Regions from separate parts of the Clostridium sp. TJA038 genome, predicted to be linked through region 2. Evidence: predicted binding sites of a transcription regulator. Region 2 holds the regulator's gene; the other holds the start of a gene.
The links. Region 2 encodes CtsR, which represses protease genes until heat stress. Its sites were predicted from a motif close to AAGGTCAANNAAGGTCAAAT; they were not measured.

Region 1 (3,440 bases), on a different contig from region 2:
CTTCTAACAGCTTCTGTTAATTGTCCACCTTCTTCATATCCTACATATCCTGGAGGAGGTCCTATTAGTCTAGATACTGCATGTTTTTCCATATATTCAGACATATCTATTCTTACTATATTATCTTCGCTATCAAATAAGTTTCTAGCTAAAGTTTTAGCAAGTTCTGTTTTACCAACTCCTGTAGGTCCTAAGAATATAAATGAACCTATTGGTTTTCTTTCATCTTTAAGACCTGCTCTAGCTCTTATTACAGCATTTGCAACTGCAGTTGTAGCTTCATCTTGTCCTATTACTCTTTCTCTTAATTCTTCTTCTAATCTTAAAAGTTTTTCTCTTTCACTTTCAACTAATTTTGTAACAGGAATTCCAGTCCATTTTGAAATTATTTCTGAAATTTCATTTTCAGTAACTTCTTCTTTTAATAAAGCATTCTCATTATCTTTTTCCATGCTTTCTTCTTGTGCTTTTATTTTGCTTTCAAGCTCTGGAATTTTTCCATATTTAAGCTCTGCAACTTTATTTAAATCGTACTCTCTTTCATATTTCTCAACTAATCCTCTAGCTTCATCTAATTCAGCTTTTAAATCTCTAATTGCTGAAATATGAGATTTTTCTTTTTCATACTTAATTGTCATCTCATCATTTTTATCTTGAAGCTCTGCAAGTTCTTTTTCTAAAGAAACTAATCTTTCCTTAGATGCTTCATCATTTTCCTTTGATAAAGCTTCTTTTTCAGTTTCAAGCATTAAGATTTTTCTTCTTATAATATCTAATTCAGTTGGAAGAGAATCTATTTCACTTCTTATCATAGCACCAGCTTCATCTATTAAATCTATAGCTTTATCTGGTAAATATCTATCTTGAATGTATCTATGTGAAAGTTTTGCAGCAGCTACTATTGCTGAATCATGAATTCTAATTCCATGATGAATTTCAAATCTTTCTTTTAATCCTCTTAAAATTGATATAGTTTCTTCAACTGTTGGTTCTTCAACTATTACAGGTTGGAATCTTCTCTCTAAAGCTTTATCTTTTTCTATATATTGTCTATATTCATCAAAAGTTGTAGCACCTATACAATGAAGCTCTCCTCTTGCAAGCATAGGTTTTATTAAGTTTCCAGCATCCATTGCTCCATCAGTTTTACCAGCACCTACTATGGTGTGAATTTCATCTATGAATAAGATTATTTTTCCTTCTGAGCTTTGAACTTCTTTTAAAACAGCTTTTAATCTTTCTTCAAATTCACCTCTATACTTAGCACCAGCTATTAATGCACCCATGTCTAATGAGATAATTACCTTATCTTTTAATCCTTCAGGAACATCTCCTCTTACAATTCTTTCTGCTAATCCTTCAACTATAGCTGTTTTACCAACCCCTGGCTCACCTATTAAGATAGGATTGTTTTTTGTCTTTCTTGAAAGAATTCTAACTGCCCTTCTTATTTCTTCATCTCTTCCTATTACAGGATCTAATTTATGTTGTTTTACAAGTTCTATTAAGTTAGTTCCATATTTATCTAAAGCTTCATAAGTTCCTTCAGGGTCTTGTGAGTCAACTCTTTGACTACCTCTAACCTCACTTAAAACCTTTAAGAAAGCATCTTTAGTTATATTATTCTTTCTTAAAATTTCTCCTATAACACCATTTTTATCTATTTCCATAATTGCAAGCATTACATGTTCAACACTTATGTATGAATCTTCAAATTGCTTTGAAATTTCTTCTGCTTTTATTAAAACTTCATTTATTCTTCTTGTAGCAGTAACTCCTGAAGATTGTGCTGCTTCCCCTAATACCTTAGGCATCCTGTCTATTTGAACATGAATATCTCTCTTTAATGAATCTATATTAACACCCATTTTTTCAAATATATTAGGAATTAAGCCATCTTTTTGATTTACTAAGGCTGAAAATAAGTGAATTACGTCTAATTGTTGATTATTATATTTAACTGCTATTTCATAAGCATCGTTTAAGCTTTGTTGTACTCTTAATGTCATTTTATCTGCATTCATTTTATCACCTCAATATTCTCTTTTTTCTATCTTCTGTTACTATAATACTATAAAAGTCAAAGAAAGTCAAAGTCTATTTTTCACTTTCATAATTTATTAATCTAAAGGTAAAATTACTTACAATTTATTATAAAAAAAAGTTTTAAGTAATAATTATTTAATTATAAGGATATTTCATTAAGAATTTATTCATTTTTGTAAGTTCTTCTATATATTTATTATTTAAAATTACTCTATTGTTATACTTTCTATATGTTGGTATTATTAAAATATAATAAGTTTGTTAAAAAATAAATAAAGGAGGGTGTCTTAAATTTGGAGTTAAAAGTTTTTGATTTTACAAAAAGCACTTTAGAATTACTTAAGGATATGAAAAAAGATTTAGCCTATAGTGCAAATTTATTAGATGATTTTTTCTATTCTCTGCTTGAAAATTCCTGTGATGGTTTTTTTAACATATCAACTAGAGTAAAATCAGCCTCTAGTTTAAAGGAAAAAATCATAAGGCATAATTATTACATAAAATTTAAATCTCCTAAGGATTTATTTAAAAATCTTTCTGACTTAATAGGGGTTAGAATAGAATGTAGATTTATAGAAGATGAGGAGCATATTTTTAAATTTTTAAAGACTATTTTTAATTGTACAGGAGAAAAAGGTTTTTCTTATTCTGCTCAAAATCCTAATATTTTTTTAGACCTTAGAGAAAAACAACCTCTTAAACAAAAAAATGGTTTTGAACTTTATAGAATAGATGGTTTTATTTTAAATGAAGGAGAAAAGTATAATTTTGAGCTACAAATAAAATCAATGGTAAATAATTTTTGGGGTGAAATAGAACATAAGATAATTTATAAAAATTATAATATGATTTTAGGAGATAAGTTTTATAAAAATATATTAAACTCTATAAAAAATAATCTTTGTTTAATAGATAATCAACTTTTAACAATTTTTAATCATGTAAATACTCATATGGATAGTTCTAATAATGTTGGCTTAAAAAAAGAAGGCATAGAAATGTTATTATCTAAAATGATTTACGATATTTATTCTTCTAAGGTTAAAAATGATTTAGGTATTTCTATAGATTTTAGAAACGCCTGTGATATAATAATAGATTATATTTTTACAAAAAATAACTGTAACACCTCACAGGAATATTATAATACCTTTGTAAATACTTCTGTTAGGTTAAATGAAGTTTTTAAAGATTCAATTTCTTTTAAAAATAAATTATCTATAGGGGCAAGTTCCCTTAACTTTGATTCTACTTTTTCAAATTCTATAGGAAAAAAATTAGCCCATGCAATGAATTATGATTTTCATTGGAACTTATTTTTTAAAATACTTTTCCAAATAGAACCTGGTAATAATAGAGAGGATTTTTATTCCTTTATAAGATATTTAGAAACT
Region 2 (3,440 bases):
GGTGAAGTTGAAGATAACAATATTAGATTAGAAATTACAGATGAAGCTGATAAGGCTTTAATTAAAAATTTAATAAAAGAAAATTAAAAAACAATACGGTATGGGGGTATTTCTTAGCATAGTTATTATAATTTTGTTAGAATACTCTAAATATGCTTAAATATAGAGATTAAATACTTTAAAAGTTAGAAGAAATGTGATAATATAAATATGGTATTTTTATACCAACATTTTAGGAGGTGTTTTATTATGGCATACAAAATATTAGACACATGTGTAAGCTGTGGAGCATGCGCTGCTGAGTGTCCTGTAGATGCAATATCACAAGGAGATACTCAATTCGTTATAGATGCAGATACTTGTATCGAATGCGGAAACTGCGCTAATGTTTGTCCAGTAGGTGCACCAGTTCAAGAATAATATTATTTAAAGATCATCTTAGGATGATCTTTTTTTATTATATTTAAATACTTTCTTCAGAAGAAATATCTAATATTTTTATAGTTGATTTATTAGGTAAAGAATTTTCTGAAACAGAAAGTATTTTTTCTTTAATTACAGGGTATGCTTTCATTTTTATTAGAAATTTATCTATAGTATTTAATTGAAAATTTAATTTAGTTGTTTTATAGTGCATAGGTATTATATATTTTGGATTTATCTTGTTTATTAACTTTTTTAAATCATCTATAGAAATAGTAAATTCTTCTCCTACAGGCACAAATAAAATATCAATATTACCTAGTTGTTTTATTTGCTTTTCAGAAAGCATATGACCTAAGTCTCCTAAATGACAAAGATTTAAATTATCACAGGTTATTTTAAATATAAAATTTCTATCTCTTTTTAAACCAAAACAATTATCATGGAAAGAAAAGAAAGATTTTACCTTACAAAAGGTGTTTTCGTAATTTACTAATTCTTTTAAAATTTTTGTTTTGTCTTTTATATATTTTGTGCAATTATGGTCAAAATGCATATGACTTATTGTAACCAAATCTATATCTCCCCTATAAGGCTTATAGCCTATATCAAAGTCAAAGGGGTCTAATAATATACGTTTTCCTAAGTTTGTTTTTATTAAAAAGCAGGAATGTCCTAACCAATAAATATTCATTAAAAAATCCTCCTATAAAAATTATTTTTATTATTGACACATATAATAGAAATAAACATAAAATATAAGAATAATTTTGGTAAATTAAAACATTTATATAAAAATAATCTATTATCTCCTGTATTACATTGATTAAGTATGGCAAATGTATTAATATATATTGTGTATTAAGGTCAGTAAAGGTCAAATTTTGAGGAGTGATATATATGGCTAAATTGTCAGATTCAATAGAGGATTTTTTAAAAAAATTATTAGATGAAACAGAAGATAATAATTTAATGATAAGAAGAAATGAATTAGCAGAAAAATTTAAATGTGCACCTTCACAGATAAATTATGTTTTAACTACTAGATTTACTTATGAAAAAGGATATCTCATAGAAAGTAGAAGGGGTGGCGGAGGATACATTGTTATAAAAAAGGTAGTTCATGAAGTCCATGCAGATAGAAGAGATTTAATCTATGATGAGATAGGCAAAGGCATTACATACCATAATGCAGCAGCTATTATAGATAATTTGCTTGAACATAATATAATTGATGAAAAAGCAGCAAATCTTACTAAAGTTGCTATAAATGATAGAACGCTACAAAGTTCTAAAAATATAAATGAAACTAGAGCAGATATATTTAAAGCTTTACTTATGGTATTACTTAAGTAATTTATAGGAGTTGAAAATATTGCTTTGTAATAATTGTAATAAAAATAAAGCTACAATTAATTTGTTAAAAAAGAATAAAGGAAAAAATGAGAGTTTTATGCTTTGTGAAATGTGTGCTTTAGAGGTAATGAAGTTAACCTTAGATGATGAAAATAAGGGGTTAGATGAGTTCTTAGCATATTTAAATAAGTATATAGATTCAATGGGGAGTTTAGGAAAAAATTTATTATGTGATAAGTGTGGAACAGATATTAGAGATTTTAAAAAAAATAATTTTTTAGGATGTCAAAACTGTTATGAGATTTTTAGGGAAGATGTATTAGATTTTTTAACATCAAATAATTTAGGTTTAAAACATATAGGAAAGGAACCTAAAACTATAAGTAAGGAGCTTAAAATAATACAATTATCTATTTTAGAAGAAAAATTAAAAATTAATATACTAAAAGAAAAGTTTGAAGAAGCTACTATTATAAAGAAGAAAATTTTAAATTTAAAAGAAGAATTAAGGGAGGAATAGATTTTGTTTAAATATATTTCTCCTATTAATAATAGCATTATAATTGCTTCTAAAGTTAAGATTTATAGAAATTTTGAAGGACTTAAATTTAGAAAATCTTTAGAACCTAAGGAAGATACAGAAATTTTAAACTTAGTAATAGAGGTTTTAAAAGAAAAGAACTTTTTAGAGAAATCTTATTTATTTAAAGATAAAGAAGAAGAGGAAGATATCTTATATAAGGATATTGATTTTATACATGAAAAAAATAAATATATAACCTTTGAAAAAAAGAGAGATTTTAATGTGTTTTTGAATGAAGATGAGCATATTGGGATAGAATGTACAAATGGTGGACTAAGTTTAAATGAAATTTATAATAAAGCAAATATGTTAGAGAGTTTTATAGAAGAAAGAAGAGATTATGCTTTTGATATGGAGTTTGGATACTTAACATCAAATATAAAAAATTTAGGAACTGCTTTAAGGGGGAGTGTTTTTATTCATCTTCCTTTAATAAGCTATTATAATTCAATAAATTTATTAAAAGAGTATTTAAGTACACAAGGTTTTGGCTTAAGAGATGTATTTAATTCAAGGAAACTAAGGTATAGCAATATTTATGAAATATATAATAAAAATACTATAGGAATTAAGGAAGAGGATATTTTAGAATCACTTAAAGCTATTAGCAATCAAATTGTTTTAAAAGAAAAGATGAAAAGAGATAATATTTCTTATGAAGATTATCATAAATTAAATAAAGAAATTCTAAACTCTTTAGAAACTATAAAAGAAATTGATTCAATAGAAGAAGAAAAGGCTTTAAAAGTTTTATCAAATATAAGATTAGGAATTGAAAGTGGAATTATAAAGGATATTTCACTAAATTCAATAAATTCTATTCTTACAAAGATTCATCCTAATATAATAAATCATTTTAATGAGTATGAATTTTTAAAAGACTTAAATAAAAAAAGAGCTTATATTATTCAAAATTCTTTAATCACATAAAATTTTAATAGTAGGAGGTAAAAGATGCGTCTTGATAATTTTAATGAAAATTCCAAAGTAGTTATTAAAAAGGGAAAAGAAAGCTCTTTAAGGTTAAATCACGGTTATATGGGGACAGAGCATTTATTAATTGGATTAATAAATGAAA

Region 1: a site for CtsR is predicted at 2,077-2,096, ahead of clpB (ATP-dependent chaperone ClpB). Genes of this name have one in related genera too.

What each region holds. Positions count from the first base shown of each region.
Region 1 covers NZ_JBZEFA010000001.1:781,199-784,638, reverse strand. Annotated here, with positions in the region: gene clpB (ATP-dependent chaperone ClpB) at 1-2,024, opposite strand, end outside; gene AC4FQV_RS03730 (GTP pyrophosphokinase) at 2,340-3,440, shown strand, end outside.
Region 2 covers NZ_JBZEFA010000011.1:9,911-13,350, forward strand. Annotated here, with positions in the region: gene AC4FQV_RS11135 (PSP1 domain-containing protein) at 1-87, shown strand, start outside; gene fdxA (4Fe-4S ferredoxin) at 250-420, shown strand; gene AC4FQV_RS11145 (MBL fold metallo-hydrolase) at 464-1,117, opposite strand; gene AC4FQV_RS11150 (CtsR family transcriptional regulator) at 1,324-1,779, shown strand; gene AC4FQV_RS11155 (hypothetical protein) at 1,799-2,299, shown strand; gene AC4FQV_RS11160 (protein arginine kinase) at 2,303-3,292, shown strand; gene AC4FQV_RS11165 (ATP-dependent Clp protease ATP-binding subunit) at 3,317-3,440, shown strand, end outside.